Regions from separate parts of the Franconibacter pulveris genome, predicted to be linked through region 3. Evidence: predicted binding sites of a transcription regulator. Region 3 holds the regulator's gene; each other region holds the start of a gene.

Region 1 (9,916 bases), 1.8 Mb from region 3:
GCAGCCGCTTCCTTGAATTATTGCTTAGCGCCCCCATCTCTGTGTACGCGTTGAACGATGACATCGAAGCGCGTGGCTTGTCCGCTCAATTTTCGAACAGTATCGACAGGGTTGGCTATACTCATTTCGTCAGCCTCACGGTAAAACATCGCAATCAAATCGCCTGGTAACGCCGGGATCGCTGTATATTTCTTGACACCTTTTCGGCTCAGCCCTAAAATTCCGCGTCCTCATATTATATGGGGACGATTTATTACGTGTTTACGAAGCAAAAGCTAAAACCAGGAGCTATTTAATGGCAACAGTTAACCAGCTGGTACGCAAACCACGCTCTCGCAAAGTTGCAAAAAGCAACGTGCCGGCGCTGGAAGCATGCCCGCAAAAACGTGGCGTATGTACTCGCGTATATACCACCACCCCGAAAAAACCGAACTCCGCGCTGCGTAAAGTATGCCGTGTTCGTCTGACTAACGGTTTTGAAGTGACTTCCTACATCGGTGGTGAAGGTCACAACCTGCAGGAGCACTCCGTGATCCTGATCCGTGGCGGTCGTGTTAAAGACCTCCCGGGTGTTCGTTACCACACCGTTCGTGGTGCGCTTGACTGCTCCGGCGTTAAAGACCGTAAGCAGGCTCGCTCCAAGTACGGCGTGAAGCGTCCTAAGGCTTAATGGTTCTCCGTTAAGTAAGGCCAAACGTTTTATTTTTAATGTCAAACTAAACTCGTAGAGTTTTGGACAATCCTGAATTAACAACGGAGTATTTCCATGCCACGTCGTCGCGTCATTGGTCAGCGTAAAATTCTGCCGGATCCGAAGTTCGGATCAGAACTGCTGGCTAAATTTGTGAACATCCTGATGGTAGATGGTAAAAAATCTACTGCCGAAGCAATCGTATACAGCGCGCTGGAGACCCTGGCTCAGCGTTCTGGTAAATCTGAACTGGAAGCTTTCGAAGTAGCTCTCGAAAACGTGCGCCCGACTGTCGAAGTTAAGTCTCGCCGCGTTGGTGGTTCTACTTATCAGGTACCAGTTGAAGTCCGTCCGGTTCGCCGCAATGCTCTGGCAATGCGTTGGATCGTTGAAGCTGCTCGTAAACGCGGTGATAAATCCATGGCTCTGCGCCTGGCGAACGAACTTTCTGATGCTGCAGACAACAAAGGTACTGCAGTTAAGAAACGTGAAGACGTTCACCGTATGGCAGAAGCCAACAAGGCGTTCGCACACTACCGTTGGTAATCCCTTCGGCATGTTAGTCACCAGACGGGCGCTTGAGATAAGTCGCCCGTTCTGGGTAACTTAATCTGAGCGCCTAAAGAAACAAACGAGGAATCAAATGGCTCGTACAACACCCATCGCACGCTATCGTAACATCGGTATCAGTGCGCATATCGACGCCGGTAAGACCACTACTACCGAACGTATTCTGTTCTACACCGGTGTAAACCACAAAATCGGTGAAGTTCATGACGGCGCCGCAACCATGGACTGGATGGAGCAGGAGCAGGAGCGTGGTATCACCATTACCTCCGCTGCGACTACCGCATTCTGGTCTGGTATGGCTAAGCAGTATGAACCGCATCGTATCAACATCATCGACACCCCGGGGCACGTTGACTTCACCATCGAAGTAGAACGTTCCATGCGTGTTCTTGACGGTGCGGTAATGGTTTACTGCGCAGTTGGTGGTGTTCAGCCGCAGTCTGAAACCGTATGGCGTCAGGCTAACAAATACAAAGTTCCGCGTATCGCGTTCGTTAACAAAATGGACCGTATGGGCGCGAACTTCCTGAAAGTCGTTAACCAGATCAAAACCCGTCTGGGCGCGAACCCGGTTCCGCTGCAGCTGGCGATTGGCGCTGAAGAAGGCTTCACCGGTGTTGTTGACCTGGTGAAAATGAAAGCCATCAACTGGAACGACGCAGACCAGGGCGTAACCTTCGAATACGAAGATATCCCGGCTGAGATGCAGGACCTGGCTGACGAATGGCACCAGAACCTGATCGAATCCGCAGCTGAAGCTTCTGAAGAGCTGATGGAGAAATACCTGGGTGGTGAAGAACTGACTGAAGAAGAGATTAAATCCGCTCTGCGTCAGCGTGTTCTTAACAACGAAATCATCCTGGTAACCTGTGGTTCTGCGTTCAAGAACAAAGGTGTTCAGGCGATGCTGGATGCGGTAGTTGACTACCTGCCGTCCCCGGTAGACGTTCCTGCGATCAACGGTATCCTGGACGACGGTAAAGACACTCCGGCTGAGCGTCACGCAAGCGACGACGAGCCGTTCTCTGCACTGGCGTTTAAAATTGCTACCGACCCGTTCGTTGGTAACCTGACGTTCTTCCGCGTGTATTCTGGCGTGGTTAACTCCGGTGACACCATCCTGAACTCCGTGAAAGCTGCTCGTGAGCGTTTCGGTCGTATCGTACAGATGCATGCGAACAAACGTGAAGAGATTAAAGAAGTTCGTGCAGGCGACATCGCTGCTGCTATCGGTCTGAAAGACGTGACTACTGGTGACACCCTGTGTGACCCGAATGCGCCGATCATTCTGGAGCGTATGGAGTTCCCTGAGCCGGTAATCTCTATCGCGGTTGAACCGAAAACCAAAGCTGACCAGGAAAAAATGGGTCTGGCTCTGGGCCGTCTGGCTAAAGAAGACCCGTCTTTCCGTGTATGGACTGACGAAGAATCTAACCAGACCATCATCGCTGGTATGGGTGAACTGCACCTGGACATCATCGTTGACCGTATGAAGCGCGAGTTCAACGTTGAAGCTAACGTAGGTAAACCTCAGGTTGCTTACCGCGAAGCGATTCGCAGCAAAGTTACCGATATCGAAGGTAAACACGCTAAGCAGTCTGGTGGTCGCGGTCAGTATGGTCATGTTGTTATCGACATGTACCCGCTGGAGCCGGGCTCAAATCCGAAAGGTTACGAGTTCATCAACGACATCAAAGGCGGCGTAATTCCTGGCGAATACATCCCGGCCGTTGATAAAGGTATCCAGGAGCAGCTGAAGTCTGGCCCGCTGGCTGGTTATCCGGTAGTTGACATGGGCGTGCGTCTGCACTTCGGTTCTTACCACGACGTTGACTCCTCTGAACTGGCGTTTAAACTGGCTGCTTCTATCGCCTTTAAAGAAGGCTTTAAGAAAGCAAACCCAGTTCTGCTTGAGCCGATCATGAAGGTTGAAGTAGAAACTCCGGAAGAGAACACCGGTGACGTTATCGGTGACTTGAGCCGTCGTCGCGGTATGCTGCGTGGTCAGGAGTCCGAAGTAACTGGCGTTAAGATCCACGCTGAAGTTCCGCTGTCTGAAATGTTCGGATATGCAACTCAGCTGCGTTCTCTGACCAAAGGTCGTGCATCATACACTATGGAATTCCTGAAGTATGATGATGCGCCGAACAACGTTGCTCAGGCCGTAATCGAAGCCCGTGGTAAATAAGCCGCAGGGTTAAAAACAAAGTCCCGTGCCCCCTCGATGAGGGGGCGCTATAGTAAGGAATATAGCCGTGTCTAAAGAAAAATTTGAACGTACAAAACCGCACGTCAACGTCGGTACTATCGGCCACGTTGACCATGGTAAAACTACCCTGACTGCTGCCATCACTACCGTTCTGGCTAAAACCTACGGTGGTTCTGCTCGTGCATTCGATCAGATCGATAACGCGCCGGAAGAGAAAGCTCGTGGTATCACCATCAACACCTCTCACGTTGAATACGACACCCCGACCCGTCACTACGCGCACGTTGACTGCCCGGGCCACGCCGACTACGTGAAAAACATGATCACCGGTGCTGCTCAGATGGACGGCGCTATCCTGGTTGTTGCTGCGACTGACGGCCCGATGCCGCAGACCCGTGAGCACATCCTGCTGGGTCGTCAGGTAGGCGTTCCGTACATCATCGTGTTCCTGAACAAGTGCGACATGGTTGATGACGAAGAGCTGCTGGAACTGGTAGAGATGGAAGTTCGCGAACTGCTGTCTCAGTACGACTTCCCGGGCGACGACACCCCGATCGTACGTGGTTCCGCTCTGAAAGCGCTGGAAGGCGACGCTGAGTGGGAAGCGAAAATCATCGAACTGGCTGGCTTCCTGGATTCCTACATCCCGGAACCGGAGCGCGCAATTGACAAGCCGTTCCTGCTGCCGATCGAAGACGTATTCTCCATCTCCGGTCGTGGTACCGTTGTTACCGGTCGTGTAGAGCGCGGTATCATCAAAGTGGGTGAAGAAGTTGAAATTGTTGGTATCAAGGATACCGCGAAATCCACCTGTACCGGTGTTGAAATGTTCCGCAAACTGCTGGACGAAGGCCGTGCGGGCGAGAACGTTGGCGTTCTGCTGCGTGGTATCAAGCGTGAAGAAATCGAACGTGGCCAGGTACTGGCGAAGCCGGGCACCATCAAGCCGCACACCAAGTTCGAATCTGAAGTGTACATTCTGTCCAAAGATGAAGGCGGCCGTCACACTCCGTTCTTCAAAGGCTACCGTCCGCAGTTCTACTTCCGTACCACTGACGTGACTGGCACCATCGAACTGCCGGAAGGCGTGGAGATGGTAATGCCGGGCGACAACATCAAAATGGTTGTTACCCTGATCCACCCGATCGCGATGGACGACGGTCTGCGTTTCGCAATCCGCGAAGGCGGCCGTACCGTTGGCGCGGGCGTGGTTGCTAAAGTTCTGGGTTAATTCTCCTGAACGGAAAAGGGCGCTTCGGCGCCCTTTTTTATTGCCCTGACTTCTTTAAACAGGCCACTTTCACAGAGTGCCGTATCTGTCACATTTGTTCGCACTTATCTTAAATTTCCCCTACGGGCAGCCGCCGCTGTGCTATTGTAATCATAACTATTCTCATTTACACTTTGAGCATAAATTAAACGGGAGCCATCATGTACGTTTGTTTGTGTAACGGTGTAAGTGATAAAAAAATTCGTGAGGCGGTACGCCAGTTTCACCCCCAGTCTTTTCAGCAGCTTCGGAAATTTATCCCGGTCGGCAACCAATGCGGTAAATGCGTGCGAGCTGCGCGTGAAATAATGCAGGAAGAGCTGATACAGATCCCGGAATACAAAGAGATTGCCTGAAGCTTTATCTTTTTTTTGACTTACTCCGCAGCGCATCTACGCTTCAAGTAGTGGAAGCGGAGGGAAGAAAAATGAAAGGTGATATTAAGATAATAACTTATCTCAATAAATTATTGGGAAATGAGCTGGTCGCAATTAATCAGTACTTTCTCCATGCGAGAATGTTTAAGAACTGGGGCCTGATGCGCCTCAATGATGTTGAATACCACGAATCAATCGATGAAATGAAACATGCCGATCAATATATTGAGAGGATTTTGTTTCTGGAAGGTATTCCCAATCTGCAGGACCTGGGAAAACTTCACATCGGTGAGGATGTTGAAGAGATGCTGCGCTCAGACCTCGCACTTGAGATGGAGGGGGCGAAGGATCTGCGTGAAGCTATCGCTTATGCTGACAGCATCCATGACTACGTCAGCCGTGACATGATGATCAAAATTCTTGCCGACGAAGAGCATCATATTGACTGGCTGGAGACGGAGTTAGACCTCATCAGCAAGATTGGTCTGCAAAACTACATCCAGTCCCAAATCAAAGAAGAGTCTTGATGCTTTGCTCTACCGGTGCGTAAAAAGTTCGGCAACTGACAATCAACCCCGCAGCGACCAGAAAAGGTCCAAATGGCTGCGGGGTTTTTAATATCTGTTGCCGATGGAAGAGTGTCGCGCCCGCAATAAGGGCGATAAGTCCGCCGGCGGCGGCAAGAAAAACAATGGCTGCGATCTCCTGCCAGCCATGCCAGGCTCCGAGAGCGGCGAGTAGCTTCACATCGCCAAACCCCAGTCCTTCATAACCTCGCCATCTTCTAAAAACCCAGGATACAGTCCAGAAGAAAAGATAGCCTGCTATCGCTCCGCTTACGGCAGCCTGTAAAAATTCGTTCTTCCAGAGCAGATAAAAAGCCAGACCGCTCCAGAGAAGAGGGCAGGTGAGGCGATCCGGTAAGAATCCCGTTTTATAGTCCGTCCAGGCCAATCGCAGACTCAGCAGGTAATAAAGGCTAATAAATAGAAGAGCTACCATAACAACGCCTCGCTTTGTTTTGCGCTCATCCTAGAGGCGTTTCTGGAAGAAAAAAGGGTGATGAAAAAAAAGCACGGCGCTCCTTCTGATATTTCTCCAGATGTTGCACCGCATTGCAGCGATGAACGAGAAAGCTCCCGTGCGCTTATTTTATAATCACTACTTGCGCCTGCGTGAGATTTACGTATAATGCGCGGGCCTGTCATTAATGACGGCCGGTTCAATCAGAACCCTGGCAACGTCTTTTTTGTTGCCAACAATGTTCCCAATCGGGGAACTACGCAAGAACGGTTACACTCCCCCATCAATCGTAATGGGTGCGAGGAGTAATCATTTTCGTCTATAAAATAATTGGAGCTCTGGTCTCATGCAGAACCAAAGAATCCGTATCCGCCTGAAAGCGTTTGATCATCGCCTGATCGATCAATCAACTGCGGAAATCGTCGAGACTGCTAAGCGCACTGGTGCGCAAGTCCGTGGTCCGATCCCGCTGCCGACCCGCAAAGAGCGCTTCACCGTTCTGATCTCCCCGCACGTTAACAAAGACGCGCGCGATCAGTACGAAATCCGCACTCACAAGCGTCTGGTTGACATCGTTGAGCCAACCGAGAAAACCGTTGATGCTCTGATGCGTCTGGATCTGGCTGCCGGTGTAGACGTGCAGATCAGCCTGGGTTAATCAGGTCATTGAGCGATTGAGAGGTTGAAACAATGATTGGTTTAGTCGGTAAAAAAGTGGGTATGACCCGCATCTTCACTGAAGAAGGCGTTTCTATCCCAGTAACCGTTATCGAAGTTGAAGCAAACCGCGTTACTCAGGTTAAAGATCTGGCTAACGATGGCTACCGCGCTGTACAGGTTACCACCGGTGCTAAAAAAGCTAACCGCGTAACCAAGCCGGAAGCGGGTCACTTCGCTAAAGCTGGCGTAGAAGCCGGCCGTGGTCTGTGGGAATTCCGCCTCGCTGATGGCGAAGAATACACCGTAGGTCAGAGCATTAGCGTTGAGCTGTTTGCTGAAGTTAAAAAAGTAGACGTAACTGGCACCTCTAAAGGTAAAGGTTTCGCAGGTACCGTTAAGCGCTGGAACTTCCGTACCCAGGACGCTACTCACGGTAACTCCTTGTCTCACCGCGTTCCGGGTTCTATCGGTCAGAACCAGACTCCGGGCAAAGTGTTCAAAGGCAAGAAAATGGCAGGTCAGCTGGGTAACGAGCGTGTAACCGTTCAGAGCCTGGACGTAGTACGTGTTGACGCTGAGCGCAACCTGCTGCTGGTTAAAGGTGCTGTCCCGGGTGCGACCGGTAGCGACCTGATCGTTAAACCAGCTGTGAAGGCGTGAGGAGATAGCAATGGAATTAGTACTGAAAGACGCGCAGAGCGCGCTGACTGTTTCCGAAACTACCTTCGGTCGTGATTTCAACGAAGCGCTGGTACACCAGGTTGTAGTTGCTTACGCAGCTGGTGCTCGTCAGGGTACTCGTGCTCAGAAGACCCGTGCTGAAGTGACTGGCTCCGGTAAAAAACCGTGGCGCCAGAAAGGTACTGGCCGTGCGCGTTCCGGTTCCATCAAGAGCCCGATCTGGCGCTCTGGTGGCGTAACCTTCGCTGCGCGTCCGCAGGACCACAGTCAAAAAGTTAACAAAAAGATGTACCGCGGCGCGCTGAAAAGCATCCTGTCCGAACTGGTACGTCAGGATCGTCTGATCGTAGTCGAAAAGTTCTCTGTAGAAGCGCCGAAAACCAAGCTGCTGGCACAGAAACTGAAAGACATGGCTCTGGAAGATGTGCTGATCATCACCGGTGAACTGGACGAGAACCTGTTCCTGGCTGCGCGCAACCTGCACAAGGTTGACGTACGCGATGCTGCAGGTATCGACCCGGTTAGCCTGATCGCCTTCGACAAAGTCGTAATGACTGCTGATGCTGTTAAGCAAGTTGAGGAGATGCTGGCATGATTCGTGAAGAACGTCTGCTGAAGGTGCTGCGCGCACCGCACGTTTCTGAAAAAGCGTCTACTGCGATGGAAAAAACCAACACCATCGTTCTCAAAGTTGCTAAAGACGCGACTAAAGCAGAAATCAAAGCTGCTGTGCAGAAACTGTTTGAAGTCGAAGTCGAAGTCGTTAACACCCTGGTTGTTAAAGGGAAAGTTAAACGTCACGGACAGCGTATCGGTCGTCGTAGCGACTGGAAAAAAGCTTACGTCACCCTGAAAGAAGGCCAGAACCTGGACTTCATCGGCGGCGCTGAGTAAGTCGGAGGAGTAATACAATGGCAGTTGTTAAATGTAAACCGACATCTCCGGGTCGTCGCCACGTTGTTAAAGTGGTTAACCCTGAGCTGCACAAGGGCAAACCTTTTGCTCCGCTGCTGGAAAAAAACAGCAAAAGCGGTGGTCGTAACAACAATGGCCGTATCACCACCCGTCACATCGGTGGTGGCCACAAGCAGGCTTACCGTCTGGTTGACTTCAAACGCAACAAAGATGGTATCCCGGCAGTTGTTGAACGTCTTGAGTACGATCCGAACCGTTCCGCGAACATCGCGCTGGTTCTGTACAAAGACGGCGAGCGCCGTTACATCCTGGCCCCGAAAGGCCTGAAAGCTGGCGACCAGATTCAGTCTGGCGTTGATGCTGCAATCAAACCTGGCAACACCCTGCCGATGCGCAATATCCCGGTTGGTTCTACCGTTCATAACGTAGAAATGAAACCAGGCAAAGGCGGTCAGCTGGCTCGTTCCGCTGGTACTTACGTACAGATCGTTGCGCGTGATGGTGCTTATGTCACCCTGCGTCTGCGCTCTGGCGAAATGCGTAAAGTAGAAGCTGAGTGCCGTGCAACTCTGGGCGAAGTTGGCAATGCTGAGCATATGCTGCGCGTTCTGGGTAAAGCAGGTGCTGCACGCTGGCGTGGTGTTCGTCCTACCGTTCGCGGTACTGCGATGAACCCGGTAGACCACCCACATGGTGGTGGTGAAGGTCGTAACTTTGGTAAGCACCCGGTAACTCCGTGGGGCGTACAGACCAAAGGTAAGAAGACCCGCAGCAACAAGCGTACTGATAAATTCATCGTACGTCGCCGTAGCAAATAATTTTAGAGGATAAGCCATGCCACGTTCTCTCAAGAAAGGTCCTTTTATTGACCTGCACTTGCTGAAGAAGGTAGAGAAAGCGGTGGAAAGCGGTGACAAGAAGCCCCTGCGCACTTGGTCCCGTCGTTCAACGATCTTTCCAAACATGATCGGTTTGACCATCGCTGTCCATAATGGTCGTCAGCACGTTCCAGTATTCGTTTCCGACGAAATGGTCGGTCACAAACTGGGTGAATTCGCACCGACTCGTACTTATCGCGGCCACGCTGCTGATAAAAAAGCGAAGAAGAAATAAGGTAGGAGGAAGAGATGGAAACTTTAGCTCAACATCGCCATGCTCGTTCTTCTGCTCAGAAGGTTCGCCTTGTTGCTGACCTGATTCGCGGTAAGAAAGTGTCGCAGGCTCTGGATATTCTGACCTACACCAACAAGAAAGCGGCTGTACTGGTCAAGAAAGTTCTGGAATCTGCCATTGCTAACGCTGAACACAACGATGGCGCTGACATCGACGATCTGAAAGTCGCGAAAATCTTCGTAGACGAAGGCCCGAGCATGAAGCGCATTATGCCGCGTGCGAAAGGTCGTGCAGATCGCATCCTGAAGCGCACCAGCCACATCACTGTGGTTGTGTCCGATCGCTGAGACTCTGGAGACTAGCAATGGGTCAGAAAGTACATCCTAATGGTATTCGCCTGGGTATTG
Region 2 (9,916 bases), 320 kb from region 3:
GAATATGGTCCCACTCGGTCGCGTCGAGATCCGCCTTCAACGCCTCGAACCCCTCGGTATGCTCGCGGATAAAAGTTTCATCCAGCACCCCCGGCTGGCCTTTTGCCAGGCGTTCTTCATGCATCGACAACAAAATTTTCATTACGCCTTTCAGCATGGCTGCATCGCCGCCGACGCGCACTTTGTAATAAGTCGAGGCGAGCTCCGTGGAGCTTAGCGACAGCATTTCGATAGGGCTTTGCGGCGAGGTAAAGCGCTCAAGGCCGCGCTCGCGAAGCGGGTTGATGGCGACGATAGTCGCGCCGCGTTTTGACACTTCACGCAGGGTGCCAAGCATGCGCGGATGGTTGGTGCCCGGATTATGACCGATGCAAAGCACCAAATCGCAATGATTGAAATCTTCCAGCTCCACCGTGCCTTTACCCACGCCGATGGATTCCGGCAAACCTACGCTGGTCGGCTCGTGGCACATGTTCGAGCAGTCCGGGAAGTTATTAGTGCCGTACTCTCGGGCGAAAAGCTGCCAGAGAAAAGCCGCTTCGTTCGATGCGCGCCCGGATGTGTAAAACTCCACGCTGTCAGGATCGTCATAGCGTCGTAGATGGTCGCCAATCTCTCTGAAGGCGGTTTCCCACTCGATGGGCTGGTAGGTGTCGCTTGCCGGATCGTATTTCATCGGGTGCGTCAGGCGTCCCTCGCCTTCCAGCTCAAAGGCGTTACGCTCCCACAGTTCGCTTACGGTGTGCGCGGCGAAAAATTCCGGGGTGGTGCGTTTACTGGTCGCTTCCCAGGTAACCGCCTTGGCGCCGTTTTCACAAAACTCAAATGAGGAGCCGTGTTGCGGGTCCGGCCAGGCGCAGCCGGGGCAGTCAAACCCCTGCGGCTGGTTAACCCTGAATAAAGCAATCACGTCTTGCTTCACCGACATTTGACCGCGTATTGCGTCAGCAACCGCCTTCAACGCTCCCCAACCGCCTGCTGAGCCGCCATAAGGCGCAATACCGATAGTGCGATTTTGCTCTTTCATAATGCTCCACATCGTCCGTCTAATAGTTTGGTCTTAAGCCTGGTACAGAAAACGCGATAAGCGAAGCACAGGCTTGCTTATCCGCTGCTGATTTACGCAGGCTGACGTGAACGGGAGCGTTGCGCTTACTTGCTCTACGAAGGCGTTTGCGAATGTTTCTGTCCGGCGCGCTCACGGGCATTGATGGCAAAGAGCCATTTCGTTTAACCCTTAACCGAACGATTAAGAAAGAAAAAATTCTGCTTGACCGATTTTATGCTCCCCCCTATAGTAGCGCCCCGTTGCCCCCGACGAGTGGGCAGCAGACAATATGGTGAGGTGTCCGAGTGGCTGAAGGAGCACGCCTGGAAAGTGTGTATACGGCAACGTATCGGGGGTTCGAATCCCCCCCTCACCGCCATATTTAAAGAGAGAGCCTGTACGAAAGTACGGGCTTTTTCGTTTTTATATCTCGCCGAGCCGGGGGGATGAGAAGCCTCGACCGGGGGTCGACAGGCGGTTTACCGCCTGGACGGCAGGACCGCTTGCGGGCATGCCGCCCGCACAAAAACGCCGGGAGCGTTTTTGAACAATGCGAAGCGTTGGCCCCGAAGGGGCGAGGCCCATGGATGGGCCGAGTAACGGCGAGCGCCAGCGAGTCAATCCCCCCCTCACCGCCACACTCAAGGCGCAACCCCTACTCGCTTAAGCGGCGGGAGGCGGCGCTTAGCGGTATAAAGCATGGCTCGTTATGGCGAAAGGTAGAAAAACCATCCGCCAGAACGCATCGTCCCCTGAGCGAAAGGCAAAAAAAACCCGGCGTTACCGCCAGGCTTTTTCGCCTTACCCGCTTCGTTATTGCAGAAACTCGGCCTTATGGGCTTCAAAATCTTTCATACATGCGTCCATAAAGCCGCGCGTGACCTCGGTCACTTTCTGGTAATTGTTCGCCTGCCACTGGGCTAACGGCGCTATTACTGTCTTTGGATAACACAACACCGAGGCAGAGGCTTCTTTGCCATTTTCCAGCGCGGTTTTTGTGCGGCTGATCGCCGCCTGATAGTGAAGTTCGTAGTTGTCGCCGCCGGAGAGGTTTTCATAAACCAGCATCCAGTCATAAGGGCGAATCTCAATCGGGTGTTTTATCTCTCCGGCGGGCAACTTCGCCATATCTGCCTGAAGCGCTTTCTTCACGCCATCAGAAAAATAAGCAAGCGTTGGGTTATGCATCGTGGCGATCGGGGTACCCACCAACTGGTATTTTGTAAACCCTGACTCCTGGGCGCTGCCCGCCGCCAGGCTTGCAATAAATTGCAGGGTTTTAAGCGCAACCACTTTGCTGGTGTCGCTGCGGGTAATATAGCGCAGCGAAGTATCGGTTGGCTGGTGCGTATCGGTTCTGAGCTGCTCGTAGCTTTGAATCGACAATATCGCTCCCCTGTCCCCTTGCAGGGTGCTGGTGCTGACCACCTTCTCTTCTGGCGGCAACGGTTTATTGCTGCACCCGGCTAAGGCCAGCGAGAAAAGCAAAAAGGGAAGCGAGAAAGAAACTTTCATAACGATATCCTTACCAAAACGTATTTAAATACAGCCATTTATTTATTTTTATGGCGCTTTGCGTTAAGGGTTATCGGCCAGGCGATAAAAAATATAAGGATAAAGGCAAGCAAATATTAGGGGCTTTACAAAGGAAAACCGGCGCCTGTACGGACGCCGGTTTGTATTTTTTCACCAGCAATGTTAATCGTAGGCGTTGAGCGTACGCTGGCAGAGTGCGGAGCGGACACAATCGTCTTTGGTGAAGCGCACCACGCCGATCATGTCATCCTCTTTGAAACGCGCCAGCGCATCGCTCAGGCCGGACTGCACGCCGGCGGGCAAATCGCACTGGGTAATATCGCCATTGACGATAACGGTCACGTTCTCCCCGAGGCGGGTCAAAAACATTTTCATCTGCGCAGCGGTAACGTTCTGAGCCTCGTCCAGAATCACTACCGCATTTTCAAATGTACGTCCGCGCATATAGGCGAACGGCGCAATCTCTACCTTGCCAATTTCCGGTCGCAGGCAGTACTGCATGAACGAGGCGCCAAGGCGGCGCACCAGAACATCGTAGACCGGACGGAAATAAGGCGCGAACTTCTCAGAAATATCGCCGGGCAGGAAGCCGAGGTCTTCATCGGCCTGCAGTACCGGGCGAGTAACAATGATCCTGTCGACATCCTTGTGAATCAGGGCCTCAGCCGCCTTCGCCGCGCTGATAAACGTTTTGCCGCATCCGGCTTCGCCGGTGGCGAATATCAGCTGTTTACTCTCAATAGCTTCGAGATACTGCGCCTGAGCTTCACTGCGCGCCGCTATTGGCGATGTATCGCGACTGTCCCTTGCCATGCCAATAGCTTCAACGCCGCTCATCTGCACAAGCGAAGTGACCGACTCCTCTTCACGCTGCTTGTGGCTGCGTGAATCCCGTCTTAACACCCGTTTTGCTTCACGACGAGCTTTGATCACTGCTTTCTGTCTTCCCATGGATGGCACCTTGTTAAGTAGGTTTACATTGCCCGCGTCGTCACTGCCGACGCGATTATGCGCACGAACAACGTAGGTTTGGCTTCCTTGTAAGCCATGATTGCCGGAAAAAGACGCAGTAGTACGGCTACGCGCACCGCTTACTGCGTCGGTTGAATGTGAGGAGGAAGTGGAATGTCTGGATGAAGAAGTGAAGACGATTTTGCCGGAGGTAGTATCTCCGCGCCGGGCTTTGCGGGGGGTTTTATGTTTTAGTCCATCACGGGACACTACCATTCGCGATCTCCATAGTGAAAAAACTGTTCACAACCGGGAACTACCGCATCTGCTCTAAGTACATCAAATTTTTTCATAAAAGCAACATAGATTTTACTTATTTTTAACTTTTTAAGTCTTTTCTGACGATGCACTTTTTATGACACAGAAATATTACAGAAAAGTATCAACACTATAGTCATAGTAAAATTCTTATCCCGGCTGCGCCAGTAAAGTGTTAACAAATGAAACAGAAGATGTAAGAAGGTGTCCCCGCCTGACGCGGCGGGGAGAGGGGTCAGGCCTGCAGCAGCCCTTCGGCAAGATAATGCGCGTTATCACTAACGCCCGGAAGGGCAAAGAAATAACCGCCGCCGATGGGTTTCACATACTCTTCCAGCGCTTCGCCGTTCAGCCGTTTCTGGACGCTTAAAAAGCCTTTTTCCAGGTCATGCTGATAGCAGACAAACAGCAGCCCCATATCAAGCTGACCGGAATTGGTGACGCCGAGCGAGTAGCTGTAGCCCCGGCGCAGCATCAGGCTGGACTGGGTTTCCGGCGTGCGCGGGTTGGCCAGCCTGATATGGCTATCCAGCGCGATAACCTCGCCGTCCGGGTCGCTCGCGTAGTCCGGCACGTCGTGCTCATGCTGCATGCCAAGCGGCGCCCCGCTGTGCTTTTCGCGCCCAAAGATGGTTTGCTGCTCCTTAAGCGGCGTGCGGTCCCAGAACTCGACATGAAACTGAATGATGCGCACCGCCTGATAGCTGCCGCCTGCTGCCCAGGCGGGTTCGCCCTGATCCGGCGTCACCCACAGGATGTTGTCCATCAGTCTGGCATTCTGCGTATCCGGATTGGCCGTGCCATCCTTGAAGCCGAGCAGATTAATCGGCGTTTCTTTACCCCGGCTGCGCGCCGCGTGGTCGGAGATAAACCCCTCCCGCTTCCAGCGCACGCTCAGGAGATCCGGCGTGTGTTTGATAATGTCGCGCAGCGCGTGAATAACCGTATCCTGGGTATTGGCGCAAATTTGCAGCAGCAGATCGCCATGGCAGAGCGCCGCATCCAGCGAATCGTTCGGAAAACGCGTCATCTTTTGCAGCTTTTTCGGCATCTGCGCCGCCAGCCCGAAGCGTTCGTCAAACAGAGAATGACCGACTGAAACGGTAATCGTCAGGTTATCCGGCGCGATAACATCGCCAAGAATACCGGAATCCATCGGCGGCAATCGCGGGTTGGGCGTTTGCGGCGCCGGACCGCCTTCGGTTAAGAAAGCGATACGCTTCGTCAGCAGACGAAACAGGCGCTCCAGATCGGCCTTGTCCGCGGCCAGCACATCGAAAGCCACCAGCATCATGGCGGCCTGTTGCGGCGTGACGATGCCCGCCTGATGCGGGCCGTAAAAAGGCTGCTTTTCCTGACGGCCATCCGGCGAGAGCGTGCCTGGCGGCGCTGAAGGCTTAGCGCCGTGCGCCACCGGACAGCCGCCCGTAACGGCCAGCGCCCCGCCAAGCAGTCCGAGCCCTTTCAGCAGTCGACGACGCGCCGGCTCCGGCGCGTTCGGGTGTTTTGTCGCGTCGTTCATGCTTTAGTCCAGACCGAGCACGCCACGCAGCAGGGAGAGGTCTTCAGCCAGCGCCGTCACCGGCCCTTTCAGCGCGTTACGATCGGCGTCGGTCAGCTTGTCGTAAGTTTCAAACCCTTCTTTGGCGCGGTACTTCGCGAGGATGGTATTGACCTTCTTAAAGTTGGCGTCCACTTTCGCCAGCAGTTCCGCGTTGTCTTTTTGCAACTGCGGACGCAACAGCTCGACAATCTTCTGCGAGCCTTCCACATTCGCCTGGAAATCCCACAGATCGGTGTGGCTGTAACGATCTTCTTCACCGCTAATTTTGCTCGCCGCCACTTCTTCAATCAGCCCGGCCGCGCCGCCTACGACTTTACCCGGCGGGAAAGCGAGCTCGCTGATGCGTTTTTGCAGATCCTGAACGTCGCGGTAAAGCTGGTCGGCATAGGTATCCATTCCCTTCACGCTGTTATCGCCAAACAGCGCTTTTTCCAGACGGTGGAAACCGGTGAATTTCGGGTCTGCCGCTTTCTGCTCATAATCGTCCTCACGGGCATCGATGCTGCCGTCGAGGTCAGAGAAAAGCTCGGCGATAGGCTCAATGCGCTCGTAATGCTGGCGCGTCGGGGCGTAAAGCGATTTCGCTTTTTCGATGTCGCCCGCTTTCACCGCGTCGGTAAAGGCTTTGGTGCCTTCCACCAGCGCGGCGGTTTCGGCGGTAACATACGCTTTATACTGGGTGATGGCGCCTTCAAGCGACATCAAATCGCTTTTCGCCGCTGGCTGCGCGCCGCCCGCTGCTTTCACGATGAGCTTGCCTTTAGGGTTGCTCAGCAGGCCGCAGGTCATGTCATATTCGCCTGGCTCCAGGTTCGCCGTCATTTTCTGGCTGAAGCCTGGCGCAATGTTCTCGCGCTCTTCCACGACCATCACCCCTTTGAGGATCTCCCACTCCAGCGCTTTCTGGCTGTGGTTGAGGATCAGGAACTGGGTTTTGCCCGCGTTGACGGTAAGCGTCATCGGCTCGCACTGCTTGTCGTTTACCGTGACCTTAACCTGTGGAATATCAGCCGCGTTGACGGCAAAGGCGGAAGATAAGAGCGCAAGCGTCGTCAACTGCAGCGCGCTGCGGCGAAAGTGTCTCGTCATGACCATTCCCTATAAAAGTATGTTGTAACTAAAAAGGCGCGACGCGCCTGTTATAATCAGTTTGCGTTGCCGGAAGGCTGCGCCACCACGCGGGTCGGCATAAAGAAAATAGCCAGCGCGGGCAGCAGATAAATCAGCCAGACCGCCACTTCGCTCACCGTGGGCGCTTCCTGGTAGCCGAATACCGACTCCAGCAGCGTGCCGAAGAGCGAATGCGTGCTCAGCACCTGGCTTAGGTCGAAAGCCACCTCCTGAAAGCGGTTCCACAGCCCCGCCTCGTGAAACGCGCGAATGGCGCCCGCCGCCAGCCCCGCCGCTACCAGCAGAATAAAGAGGCTCGTCCATCTGAAAAAGGTCCCAAGGTTAAGGCGGATGCCGCCCCAGTAAAGCAGGAAACCGAGCACCACTGCCGTCGCCAGCCCCAACATGGCGCCAAGCGGCGGCCAGACGCCGAGATCCTGGCCAAAGGCCGCCAGCAGGAAAAAGACCGACTCCAGCCCTTCGCGCGCCACGGCGAAAAAGACCATCAGGATCAGCGCCCAGCTTTGGTTGCCGCCGCGCTTGAGCGCCTTGTCTACCGCCTGCTCCAGCTCCCCTTTCACGTTGCGCGCCACTTTGCGCATCCAGAAAACCATATAAGTGAGGATCAATACCGCAATCACCGCCACGATGCCTTCAAACAGCTCCTGCTCTTTTTGCGGGAACTCGCCGGTGGTTTCGTTGATGAAAATACCCAGCCCAAGGCAGAGCGCGGCGGCGAGAAACACGCCTATCCACATGACGCCAAGCCATTGCCCGCGCTGCGTGCGCTTCAGGTAACTGGCGATAAGGCTGACAATAAGCGCAGCTTCCAGCCCTTCGCGCAGCATAATAAGAAATGGAACAAACATCCCGGCACCCTTAAGTGTGAAATCAGGTCAACTGTTGCAAAGAAAGGTAAATGTGAGTGAAAGTGATTATCATTAGCAAAAGAAGAAATACAAGCAAAATGTGCCGGGAATTATGACGAAGTGTAAAAGTTGCGAAGTTGAGTAATCACGCTGTCGGATTATCCCGCTCTCACGCGTGTTCGAACCGGTAATAACGCCTGTGCAACATGCGCAAATATGGCCTCGCCTTCGCAAGCGCCTTCCCATCCCCGCTTATTCCGTTTGCCAGATAACGATGCGGGAAATTATGCTTAGCGCGCTGTTTACCGGCCGTTTTATCTGTGGCTAACTATTTTTCTTTCAATCACCTGCGTAACTATGACAACTCTATTGCACTTTATTTTCGCCGCGGCGGCTATCCTGGCGCTTGCCTGGCTTACAAGCTTTGACCGTAAAAACATCCGCGTTCGTTATATTCTTCAGCTTATGCTTATCGAAGCGGCGTTCGCCTGGTTCTTTTTGCATGCGCAAGCGGGGTTATGGCTGATTCAAAGCGTCGCGGGCGGCTTCTCTTCGCTGCTGCATTTTGCCGCTGAAGGCACCGATTTCGTCTTTGGCGGCATGAGCCAGAAAGGCCTCGCCTTTGTGTTTCTTGGCGTGCTCTGCCCTATCGTCTTTATCTCGGCGCTGATTGGCATTCTGCAACACTGGCGCATCTTGCCGGTGTTCATTCGCGTTATCGGCACCTTGCTTTCAAAAATCAACGGCATGGGCAAGCTCGAGTCGTTCAACGCGGTGAGTTCGCTGGTGCTCGGCCAGTCGGAAAACTTTATCGCTTATAAAGGCGTGCTGGCGGATCTCTCTTCGCGCCGTCTGTTTACGATGGCGGCTACCGCCATGTCGACCGTTTCGCTCTCTATCGTCGGCGCCTACATGACGATGATCGAGGCGAAATATGTGGTCGCGGCATTGGTGCTTAACCTGTTCAGCACGTTTATTATTCTTTCCGTCATCAATCCGGCGCGCCCGCACGACGAACCGGAAGTGCGGCTTGAGAAACTGCATGAGTCCCAGAGTTTTTTTGAAATGCTCGGCGAGTACATTCTTGCGGGCTTTAAGGTGGCGATGATTATTCTGGCGATGCTGATTGGTTTTATCGCCATTATCAGCGCCGTGAACGCGCTGTTTCTGGCGCTGTTCGGCCAGAGCTTCCAGCAACTGCTTGGCTATGTGTTCTACCCGTTAGCCTGGCTCGTTGGCATTCCGGCGGCAGACGCCCTGAAGGCGGGCGGCATTATGGCCACTAAACTTGTGGCGAATGAGTTTGTCGCCATGATTGAGCTGCAAAAAATCGCCGCCACCCTGTCGCCGCGCGGTCTTGGCATTCTGTCGGTGTTTCTGGTGTCGTTTGCCAATTTTGCCTCTATCGGCATCGTCGCGGGCGCCATAAAAGGGCTAAACGAGCCGCAGGGCAACGTGGTTTCGCGCTTTGGCTTGCGCCTGGTGTATGGCGCAACGTTAGTCAGCCTGCTTTCCGCCGCGTTCGCAGGCCTGGTGCTGTAAGCAAAAGGCGGGACCTTCCCCGCCTTTATCTCAAAACTGTACGCACACGCTCTGATCCACCCGCATAACGGATTCCTGCGCAAAACGGGTTTTATATATCGCGCGCAGGGCTTCTATCTCCCGCTCGCTTGTGTCGTTGCGGTCATGAATGAGCACCAGCGCCTTGCTCGGCTCGCGCGCCACGTTGCCATCGCTGCCCAGCCACTGGCCGCGCGCGTCAAACACCGTCAGGCCATCGCGAAAGCGCGGGGTGACGTCGGTATCGACAAAACCTTGCCACTCCTTGCCGGTGATAGCCGGGCCAGCGGGCCGGCTGAGGCCAAAATAGAGCGTGGTCTGCATCATGCGATTTTGCGCCGCGCACGCCTGCTTCGGCTCCGCTTCGCCTGAATGCGCCGTGCAGCCTGTCAGCAACGCCGCAAGCGTAAGGCCTAACAACGCTTTGCCAGTCATCTTTTTCCCTGCCTTTTAGTGATGGGTGGAAAACAGGATGAAATAACACTTTGCCGCGCCAGGCAAGGGATGCCTTAGACTATTTTTTTGATTACAAACAAAAAACCCGCCTTTCGGCGGGTTTGCTTGCGAAGGCTTAATCAGCCTGCAGTTTAGAAGGCGGCGCGGTGTGGTATTCCGCGTCCGCTTTTTCAAAGCGGGACCGCATCGTGACGGACGGCGCTTTGTCCAGCAGACTAAAGACCACGATGCCAAGGCTTGCGAAAACAAAGCCCGGAATGATTTCATACAGGTTCAGCCAGGCGAACTGCTTCCAGACGATAACGGTCACCGCGCCGATAATCATGCCTGCCAGCGCGCCGTTGCGGGTCATGCGCGACCACATCACCGAGAACAGCACTACCGGACCGAATGCGGCGCCGAAGCCCGCCCAGGCGTAGCTCACCAGCCCAAGCACGCGGTTTTCCGGGTTCGCCGCCAGCGCAATGGCAACCAGCGCCACCACCAGCACCATCAGACGCCCCA
Region 3 (9,916 bases):
GAAGTGGTCGGCAGCGCGCTGAAAATGCTGGAGCCAGGCCTTGGCGGTCGTCACATTGAACTCGCGTTGCCGGACCCGCTGATGTTGATTTACGTCGACGGCGCCTTGCTTGAGCGCGTGCTGATTAATTTGCTGGAAAACGCCGTGAAATATGCGGGTTCAGGGGCGCACATCGGCGTGCGGGCCAGCCGTCGGGACGAGCAGCTGGAGCTGGAAGTCTGGGACAGCGGGCCGGGGATCCCGCCGGGTCAGGAAGCGGCGATTTTCGCGAAATTTACGCGCGGCAATAAAGAATCCGCCATTCCCGGCGTGGGGCTCGGTCTCGCTATTTGTCAGGCTATAGTTGAGGTGCACGGCGGCATCATTTACGCTAAAAACCGCCCTGAAGGCGGCGCAAGCTTCCACATCGTGCTGCCGCAGCAGCGCCCCCCTGAGCTGGATATTCACGAGGACATGTGATTAGCGTACTGATTGTCGAAGATGAGAAAGAGATCCGCCGCTTTCTGCGCGCCGCGCTGGAAAGCGAAGGTCTGCGCGTTCATGAAGCGGAAACGCTGCAGCGCGGGCTGATTGAGGCCGCGACCCGCAAGCCGGATCTGGTCATACTCGACCTTGGCTTGCCCGACGGCGACGGGCTGGATTTTATCCGCGACTTTCGCCAGTGGAACCAGCGCCCGGTGATTGTGTTGTCAGCGCGCAGCGAAGAGGAAGATAAAATCGCCGCGCTGGATGCCGGGGCGGATGACTATCTGAGCAAACCGTTCGGCATCGGCGAGCTGCAGGCGCGGCTGCGCGTGGCGCTACGCCGCCATGGCAGCTCAACCGCGGACGATCCGGCTTATCACTTTTCCGATATTCATGTCGATCTCGCTACACGGCGCATTCTGCGCGGCGAAGAAGAAATTCACCTGACGCCCATCGAGTTTCGCCTGCTGGCGGTGCTGCTGAATAATCACGGCAAGGTGCTGACGCAGCGGCAGCTTTTAAGCCAGGTCTGGGGGCCGAATGCCGTGGAGCATAGCCACTATTTGCGCATCTATATGGGCCACCTGCGCCAGAAACTGGAAAGCGATCCGGCGCGTCCGCGCCATCTGCTGACAGAAACGGGGATTGGCTACCGCTTTATGCTGTAACGCGGACATAAAAAAGGGAGCGACAAGCGCTCCCTTTTTTTTATTCAACCCATCAGGCGTTTTTCAACACTTCGCTGACGATCTCCACCGCTTCTTTCTCAATCTGCTTACGGTGTTCCGCGCCGAGGAAGCTTTCACAATAGATTTTGTAAGCGTCTTCCGTGCCTGACGGACGCGCGGCAAACCAGCCGTTGTCAGTCATGACTTTCAGCCCGCCAATGGAAGCGCCGTTGCCCGGCGCGGCGGTCAGGCGCGCGGTGATAGGGTCGCCCGCCAGCTGGCTTGCGCTGACCATTTCCGGCGACAGCTTAGAAAGCGCCGCTTTTTGCGCGGACGTGGCGGAAGCCTGCAGACGGTTATAGCTCGGCGCGCCGAAGCGTTCAGCCAGCTCATCGTAATGCTGCTGCGGGTTTTTGCCGGTGACGGCGGTGATTTCCGCCGCCAGCAGGCACATGATGATGCCGTCTTTATCGGTGGACCACGGCGTGCCGTCAAAACGCAGGAAGGAGGCGCCCGCGCTCTCTTCGCCGCCGAAGCCAAAGCTGCCGTCGTAAAGGCCATCAACGAACCATTTAAAGCCTACCGGCACTTCCACCAGCTTACGGCCGAGATCGTTCACCACGCGGTCAATCATCGCGGATGAGACCAGCGTTTTACCGACAGCCACCTCGTTGCCCCACTGCGGACGATGCTGGAACAGATAGTTAATGGCGACCGCCAGATAGTGGTTCGGGTTCATCAGCCCCGCCGGGGTGACAATGCCGTGACGGTCGTAATCCGGGTCGTTGGCAAAGGCCAGATCGAACTTATCACGCAGCGCCAGCAGGCCCGCCATCGCAGACTCAGAGGAGCAGTCCATACGGATAACGCCATCTTTATCAAGGTGCATAAAGCGGAAAGTCTGATCGACCTGATCGTTAACAATGGTCAGATCCAGCTTGTAGTGCTCCGCAATACGCTTCCAGTATTCGATACCGGAGCCGCCAAGCGGGTCAACGCCGAGCTTCAGGCCCGCTTTCTGGATAGCCGCCATATCGACGATATCCGCCAACCCTTCGACAAACGGCTGCACCAGGTCTTTTTCCTGAATGCGGCCGCTGGCCCAGGCCTGGTCAAGCGGCAGGCGTTTAACCTCTTTCAGGCCGTTCGCCAGCAGCGCGTTTGCACGATCTTCCACGACTTTGGTTACGTTAGTATCCGCCGGGCCGCCGTTCGGCGGATTGTATTTGATACCGCCATCTTCCGGCGGGTTGTGAGAAGGAGTAATGACAATGCCGTCCGCCTGAGCGCCGCCATTTTTGTTGTGGACCAGGATAGCGTTAGAAACCGCAGGCGTTGGCGTGTAACCATTATTTTCCTGCACGATGATATCGACGCCGTTCGCGGACAAAACTTCCAGCACAGAGATAAAGGCGGGCTCAGAGAGCGCATGGGTGTCTTTACCCACATAGCAAGGGCCGGTAATACCGTTTTTGGCGCGCTCTTCGGCGATGGCCTGGGCGATAGCCAGAATGTGCTGCTCGTTAAAGCTGTGACGTCCCGCGCTGCCGCGATGACCGGAGGTCCCGAACTTCACCGCGTGCTCAGCGTTGCCGACTTCCGGCTTCAATACGTAGTACTGCGCGGTAAGCTGCGCGACGTTAATCAAATCACTTTGTTGCGCGGGTTGACCCGCACGGTTATGCATTGCCATGGCCTGATCCTTCTGACGCTTGTGTTAGATGGTGCCGCAAACCTTTTCAATTAATTCCGCCGGGAACTGCATGGTCTGCATGATATGTTCGATCATGCTGCATTTGCGGCCCGTATTCGTATTAGTAATAACCCAGTATGGCGTGCCCGGAACATGTTTGGGCTTGGTCTGGTTGCCGCTTTGCAGCAGCGTTTGCTCGTCACCGGCGAAATAGACGCGGGTGCGGCCATGCAGCGACTCGGTGGCTTCGGCAAACGCTTTTGCATCCAGTGAATAGAGTGTAGACAGCACCAGCATGAAACGATTGACCGCTCGCTTCTGTTCTGCGTATTCGTCCGATAAAAGCAGCTCTCGCATAGCGCGAACGCGGTCTTTGGCAGGGTTCGCCGGCTTTTCGGCAACGGCTGCGTTGACAGGCGCGCTCTCTTTCGCCTGAGCGGCAGCGGCTTGCGAGCCGGCGGCGACTTTCAGCATGCGCCGTAAAATGTCGGACGCGCTTTCGCCAATGTGCTGAGTGTGGCTGGCAATGTAGCGATACAGCTCGTCATCAACTTCAATCGTTTTCATCTTAATCCAGTGCAATATCTTTTCTGAATACAAGTCGTTGGGATTATAGAAGTAAAACCCAACAGCGGATAGCGTCACACCTGGAGGGGCGGCAAAAGTCGGAATTAACTGGCTCCTTGCAGCCGGACGGCAGAATGGTCAACATGATACCCTAACCTTTCAGATGCAAAAAAAGAACTTTGCCATGAAATTGAATACCCGAATGCAATCTGCGCAACAACCGAATAACAATTCGCCTGTCGTTTTGATTCACGGCCTGTTTGGCAGTCTGGATAACCTCGGCGTGCTGGCTCGCGATCTGGTGAAAGATCGCGACGTGCTGCAGGTCGATATGCGTAACCACGGTCTTTCGCCGCGTAGCGATGAGATGACGTATCCCGCTATGGCGCAGGATATTGTGGAAACCCTGGATGCCCACCAGCTTGATAACGCGGTTCTTATCGGGCACTCCATGGGCGGCAAAGCGGCAATGGCCGTGACCGCGCTGATACCGGAGCGCATCGTCAAACTGGTGGCGATTGATATCGCGCCTGTCGACTATCAGGTACGACGTCACGATGAAATTTTCGCCGCCATCCGCGCGGTAAGCGACGCGGGCGCCGCGACGCGCCAGCAGGCGGCCGCCATTATGCGCGAGTACCTCTCTGAAGAGGGCGTCGTTCAGTTTCTGCTGAAATCTTTCGCTGACGGTGAATGGCGTTTCAATGTGCCGACGCTTTGGGAGCAGTATGCCCACATTGTTGGCTGGCAGGAGGTGCCGGCGTGGCATGGCCCTTCGCTGTTTATCGCTGGCGGCGCTTCGCCTTACGTACAGGAAAAGCACCGCGAGGCCTTGCTTAAGCAGTTCCCTGCGGCACGAGCGCATGTCATTGCCGGCGCCGGGCACTGGGTGCATGCCGAAAAGCCCGAAGCCGTATTGCGCGCCATTCGTCGCTTCCTGGAAACTGATTAAAAACAAGGCGACTGGCGCTAACATGCCGCTAACGCGTTGGCGCGCCTCGTTCCCTGATGTATGATGGCGCGCTGAATGACACCCGGGCATCCGCTCCGGCAGCCTGTTTCCCCTGTCAGTAGTCAAATCATGGCCAAAGAACAAACGGACCGTACGACATTAGATCTGTTCGCGGACGAGCGTCGCCCGGGTCGCCCGAAAACCAATCCGCTGTCGCGTGACGAACAGTTGCGCATCAACAAACGGAACCAGCTCAAGCGCGACAAAGTTCGCGGGCTTAAACGCGTAGAGTTAAAACTTAACGCGGAAGCGGTTGACGCCCTGACGCAACTGGCGCAGGCGCGCAACATGAGTCGCAGCGAATTGATCGAAGAAATTTTGCTGGCACAACTCAAGGCGCTGAATAGCTGAGCCCTTAAGACCCTTTTTCTTGTATGGAAATGTGTCAGAGTGTGCACCCCACCGTGATAGCAGTTTCCGCCCTCTTCTCTGTTCTGCTATGATTGCCCTATCTGTGGGCATTTTGCCACTACCATATCATTAGGATTCAAGAGGTTATTTTTCTCATGGCAATCGTAGGCATTTTTTTCGGCAGCGACACCGGCAACACCGAAAATATCGCAAAAGTTATTCAGAAACAGCTCGGGAAAGACGTTGCTGAAGTGCACGATATTGCCAAGAGCAGCAAAGAAGATCTGGAAGGTTTCGATATCCTGCTGCTTGGCATCCCGACCTGGTACTACGGCGAAGCGCAGTGCGACTGGGATGATTTCTTCCCGACCCTTGAAGAGATTGACTTCAATGGCAAGCTGGTCGCGCTCTTCGGCTGCGGCGATCAGGAAGACTACGCGGAATATTTCTGCGATGCGCTCGGCACCATTCGCGACATTATTGAACCGCGCGGCGCCACTATTGTGGGTCACTGGCCGACGGAAGGTTACCACTTTGAAGCCTCTAAAGGTCTTGCCGATGACAATCACTTTGTTGGCCTTGCCATTGATGAAGATCGTCAGCCCGAACTGACCGCTGAACGCGTCGAAAAATGGGTTAAGCAAGTTTCTGAAGAACTGCACCTGCAGGAAATCATTAACGCCTAATCGTGAAACGGCGATAAATGTATTTTTTATCGCCGTTTTCACTTCATTGATAGATAAAAGCGATAAAAATGATTGCTACAAATTTTTAACTTTTATCCGCATATCTGTACAATACCCTTCAGGATTATCGGGTAACGAGACGGCAAGCGCCGCGCTCGCCACGTTTTGAAAAGCACTATTGCTGGACGCTTGCGGTTTTCATTTGGGCCTGTCAGTTCTATAATGAGTCGCATTCATCTTCAGCGCATCCGATCTTAAGCTCTCCGGAGCACACCGTTTAGCAACAGGACAGATTCCGCATGACTGACAATAACACCGCATTAAAGAAGGCTGGCCTGAAAGTCACGCTTCCTCGACTGAAAATCCTTGAAGTGTTGCAGGAGCCAGTAAACCATCATGTCAGTGCGGAAGACTTATACAAGCGCCTCATTGACATGGGCGAAGAGATTGGTCTCGCGACCGTTTACCGTGTGCTGAATCAGTTTGACGATGCGGGTATCGTAACGCGTCATAATTTTGAAGGCGGCAAATCCGTTTTCGAACTGACTCAACAGCATCATCATGACCACCTGATCTGCCTCGACTGCGGCAAAGTTATCGAGTTTAGCGACGACTCTATCGAAGCGCGTCAGCGTGAAATCGCTTCCCGCCATGGCATTCGTCTGACCAACCATAGCCTCTATCTCTATGGCCACTGTGCCGATGGCGACTGCCGCGAAAACGAGCACGCGCACGACACAAAGTAAGCGAAAATAGCGTTCCGTTTTTACTTTTTGTTAATAAGCCGACATAGTATGTCGGCTTTTTTTACACCTTTATCAGGCAGACGCGACGCTAATAGTCCATTTTCTTGATGCTTGCTATTTTAATATACTGGTCAAGAACTTATTTTATCTTATCTTTTTCTTACTTTTTATTTTCAGAAAAAGTAAATTATTTTACCATTCAATCAGTTACCTCCCTTAAGCGCCCCATTCGGGCTTGCAACGCCACTGGCCTGTATTGCAGTAAAAAAATCAACTCTATTAGAATAGCCCCTCGTTATTTATTCCAATAATATACTTATATATAGGTCGCCGTTATGGTAATACCTCAGAAACCCCTTGCCGAAATTTATCGCCTGTCCGATATCTTTAATGGTTACGGTAACTGGTATCGCGCAGAGAAAAATACGTCTATTCCAACGCGTGAAGGCTTTGTTTGCATTATTCGTGGTGGCCTTTTTTCCGTATTGCGTAAAAGCGATAGATTACTGATTGAAAAATGTAGCGCCCCGTCTATTCTGGGCGTTGCGCGTAATCTTAATAATAAAAACTATTTCAGAATTCAGGCCGATGCTGAGTGCCACTACCAGCTCATTCCTTTTGATAAATTTCTGAGCGAAATAGAAAACCATCAGTGTCAACCACAGTTATATAAGGTACTGGCCTGGTCTATCGACTTACTCTGCCATCGTGAAGAATTATTGCTTGGGCATAATAGCTATCTCATGATTAAAGGCAATCTGGTCACGCTTGCCGCCATGGATGAATTTATGCGAAATAAAATTAACGTAGCCGATTATATCGTTAAGCGAACCAACCTTTCTCGCAGCATGGTGATGAAAACGTTGTCGCAGTTGCGGCATGATAACTATGTAGAAATAAGTAAAGGAAAATTAACCGGGCTGCGTACGCTGCCAGAAAGCCTGTAAGCTTTTGCAGAAAGATAAAAGCCCGCCATCAGGCGGGCTTTTTATTACGGTGCTATTTAACGCTATCGACGCGGCTGTAGCGTTGACCATCCGGGCTTACCGCGCGAATCTGCACTTCGCCCTCTACCTGCGGTCGCGCGTTATTGTCATAGCGTAGCCAGCTTTTACCGTTATCCGTGGAGTATTCTGCACCCAGCCCCGGCAGGCTGGTGTTTATTTCCAGTATGCCTTTTTCCACTCTGGCGCCCGGCACCGGCAAACGATACTGGATGCCCGCTTTATCCAGTTTCGCCAGCTCCCGGTGGCCTATAAGGCTTGCAAAGCGGGCCCAGTCTGACGCGAGGGCTTTTTTATCCACCCACTGCGTTTCCTGGCCCTTATACTCGCGACCCGCCTGATAAGCCTGCTCCCAGGCGGCGCGATGCCATGCGCGCTCAGCGACAACAATAAGCCTTGGATAGATCATGTACTCCATCTGTTTATCGGTACGAACGACTTCGCTCCAGAGCTGAGCGGAAAGGCCCAGCGCGCCCGGCCAGGGCTTATCAGATTTCGCACTGAAGGTATTGCCATCGCGATCAACGGAAGTTTCCGCATTCTGCGGCAGGTTGTCTGGCGCAAAGCTGAAGATTTTACGCTCGTCGCTGAACCGCGTTCCCCAGTAATAGCCGCTCTCCGCCGGATTTACCTCATAGGGGAAATCCAGATAGAGGTAGTCAGGGTTGGAGACGATAACCCTGAAACCTTTATTCGCCCAGTCGTTTGCCGTATCAAAGCCGCCCCAGAATAGCGTGTCCCAGAAGTTAACATTAACCTGACGGGTACTGAACGCGCTGGCGTCTTTCGCATCTTTCAACCCATCCTGCCAGGCCTGCATGACGCCGATGCCGTGCGCATTTACCAGCTTGCTGATCTCAATGCCAAAGTAGCTGGAGAGGTGTTCAACGTCCGCCACCTCGCCCCGTTCAAGCAGCTTTTTACACGCAGGTGATTTTTCCCACGGCTTATTTTGTTTACTCAGATCGATAATCCCCTTCCCCTCTTCCGGATGGGACTTGTCGGTATACCCTGTTCCCAGGTAGATATTCTTCGCCTCGTCGCCGCCGGCGTGCCAGACGGTTAAAGGTTGCCCCGCCTCTTTATGCATCAACTGAACCTCAGAGATGACTTTGTCGACGAAGTTGCGTGACGAAGCGAGACAAGGATTCAGATAACCGGTTCGATCGTAATACTGAACGCCTGTCGTGTTTGAGGTGTCGGCGGGATCCAGCAGGCGGTAGTGGTTTGCTTCCTGCGCTTTTCCCGCTTCCATTAAACGGGCATAGCGCGCTTCCATCGATACCACGGCCGCCCTCGCATGCGCGGGCATATCAATTTCAGGGATAACCTCGATATGCCGCGCAGCAGCGTATTTCACAATCTCAATATAATCAGCGCGCGTGAAGTAGCCGCTGCCGTTGTTATTGCTTTCAGGCCCCGAACCCAACTGCGGCAGAAGGCAGCGTTTTTCACTGAGGTCATGGCAGCGTTTCGCCCCTGTTTCGGTCAGTTCCGGCAGTCCGGGGATTTCCAGGCGCCAGCCTTCATCATCGCTCAGGTGGAAATGAAACTTGTTGAGTTTATAAGCGGCCATTTGATCCAGCAGACGCAGCACCGCCGCTTTTGAATGGAAATTGCGTCCGACGTCCAGATGAATAGCGCGCCAGCTGAAGCGAGGCGCATCGCTCACTTCAAGCGTAGCGATTTGCGGCTCACCTTGCGCCGGGAGCAGTGAGAGCAAAGATTGCAGGCCGTAGAAGACGCCAGCGGCGTCGTATCCCGTCACCCTTGTCTCCTGCGGCTTGATTTGTAAACGGTAAGCGCCGGATACCGCCTCAGGTTTCTGAAATTCGCCTGGCGCAACGAGCGTCTTAACCGGATAGCCCTGACCGGTTTTCACGCCGAGCTGCGCGAAACGCGAAGCCACCGCCTCGCGGGAAGCAGGCGCCAGCGAAGCCAGGTCGAGCGCGACCCCGCGGCTTAAGTCCACATTTTCGGTATGCACCGTAACCGTTTTAGGGGTAGGAACAATCTGTCCTCGCAACGCGGCAGCATCCGGTAAAGCGACATCGCTATTTTTGTTATAGCGCGCCTCTGCGGTCATCAGCACATTTTTATCATCCGGCGTGCGCTTCCACTGTTCACCGAGCGGGCTGACAAACCGGGCCAGTTCTTCCGTATCGGTGTTGGCGATAATAACGGGACGACTGTCGTCAGAGGTGACATACCAGCGAGGAAGCACGTCGGTAATAAAAAGCTGCCAGTACTCATTAATAATCGGAATAGTGATGGACTGGTTTGCCGGAAAGCCCGTGAACTTATCGGTGGGTTCAAGCTTATGCAGATCGCCCATGACATGGGTGACCTTAAACTGTTCATTATCCACCTTCAGGATTTGCCGGATGCTGTGAAACCAGATAGTCCAGTTTCTGTCGGCTAGCGCATCGCCATGGTTAGTTAAGGTGATAACGGCTTTACTGCAGGCGGCCCAGTCAGCGCCGAGCGCCGCGCAGTCCACCCCGTGTTGCTGCGCGTGGTTATCCTGCACAGCATAATTAAGCGTAAACTGACTCAGTTTATTCGCCAGTTCCTGGTCTGCCCAGGCGCTGCTCATTAGTCCGGCCAGAGCGAGCGCTAAAACACTACGCTGTAATCTCTTCATTTTGTTCCCTCAGAGCGAGATAGCATTAATGAGTATGAAGCGAGAAGCATCAGAACAGGGTGAACGGCGCAATGAACATA

The links. The regulator Fur, encoded in region 3, represses iron uptake genes when iron is present. The targets are predictions, from matches to a motif close to ATAATAATGAGAACNACTATCAA.
Region 1: the regulator Fur is predicted to act here: its motif matches at 4,845-4,867, upstream of bfd (bacterioferritin-associated ferredoxin).
Region 2: the regulator Fur is predicted to act here: its motif matches at 7,453-7,475, upstream of efeU (iron uptake transporter permease EfeU).

Annotation. Positions count from the first base shown of each region.
Region 1 covers NZ_CM165555.1:4,240,525-4,250,440, reverse strand. Annotated here, with positions in the region: gene tusB (sulfurtransferase complex subunit TusB) at 1-170, shown strand, start outside; gene rpsL (30S ribosomal protein S12) at 296-670, shown strand; gene rpsG (30S ribosomal protein S7) at 767-1,237, shown strand; gene fusA (elongation factor G) at 1,335-3,449, shown strand; gene tuf (elongation factor Tu) at 3,517-4,701, shown strand; gene bfd (bacterioferritin-associated ferredoxin) at 4,902-5,096, shown strand; gene bfr (bacterioferritin) at 5,168-5,644, shown strand; gene ACU4F7_RS20100 (prepilin peptidase) at 5,628-6,119, opposite strand; gene rpsJ (30S ribosomal protein S10) at 6,487-6,798, shown strand; gene rplC (50S ribosomal protein L3) at 6,831-7,460, shown strand; gene rplD (50S ribosomal protein L4) at 7,471-8,076, shown strand; gene rplW (50S ribosomal protein L23) at 8,073-8,375, shown strand; gene rplB (50S ribosomal protein L2) at 8,393-9,214, shown strand; gene rpsS (30S ribosomal protein S19) at 9,231-9,509, shown strand; gene rplV (50S ribosomal protein L22) at 9,524-9,856, shown strand; gene rpsC (30S ribosomal protein S3) at 9,874-9,916, shown strand, end outside.
Region 2 covers NZ_CM165555.1:1,685,092-1,695,007, reverse strand. Annotated here, with positions in the region: gene ACU4F7_RS08000 (FdhF/YdeP family oxidoreductase) at 1-1,027, opposite strand, end outside; tRNA gene ACU4F7_RS07995 (tRNA-Ser) at 1,340-1,427, shown strand; gene ACU4F7_RS07990 (hypothetical protein) at 1,862-2,563, opposite strand; gene phoH (phosphate starvation-inducible protein PhoH) at 2,747-3,535, opposite strand; gene efeB (iron uptake transporter deferrochelatase/peroxidase subunit) at 4,089-5,375, opposite strand; gene efeO (iron uptake system protein EfeO) at 5,379-6,506, opposite strand; gene efeU (iron uptake transporter permease EfeU) at 6,563-7,396, opposite strand; gene ACU4F7_RS07965 (NupC/NupG family nucleoside CNT transporter) at 7,754-8,938, shown strand; gene ACU4F7_RS07960 (DUF3574 domain-containing protein) at 8,969-9,391, opposite strand; gene putP (sodium/proline symporter PutP) at 9,528-9,916, opposite strand, start outside.
Region 3 covers NZ_CM165555.1:1,369,232-1,379,147, reverse strand. Annotated here, with positions in the region: gene kdpD (two-component system sensor histidine kinase KdpD) at 1-459, shown strand, start outside; gene kdpE (two-component system response regulator KdpE) at 456-1,133, shown strand; gene pgm (phosphoglucomutase (alpha-D-glucose-1,6-bisphosphate-dependent)) at 1,186-2,826, opposite strand; gene seqA (replication initiation negative regulator SeqA) at 2,851-3,393, opposite strand; gene ybfF (esterase) at 3,578-4,345, shown strand; gene ybfE (LexA regulated protein) at 4,475-4,756, shown strand; gene fldA (flavodoxin FldA) at 4,912-5,442, shown strand; gene fur (ferric iron uptake transcriptional regulator) at 5,742-6,188, shown strand; gene ACU4F7_RS06515 (helix-turn-helix domain-containing protein) at 6,524-7,135, shown strand; gene ACU4F7_RS06510 (beta-N-acetylhexosaminidase) at 7,188-9,836, opposite strand; gene chiP (chitoporin ChiP) at 9,886-9,916, opposite strand, start outside.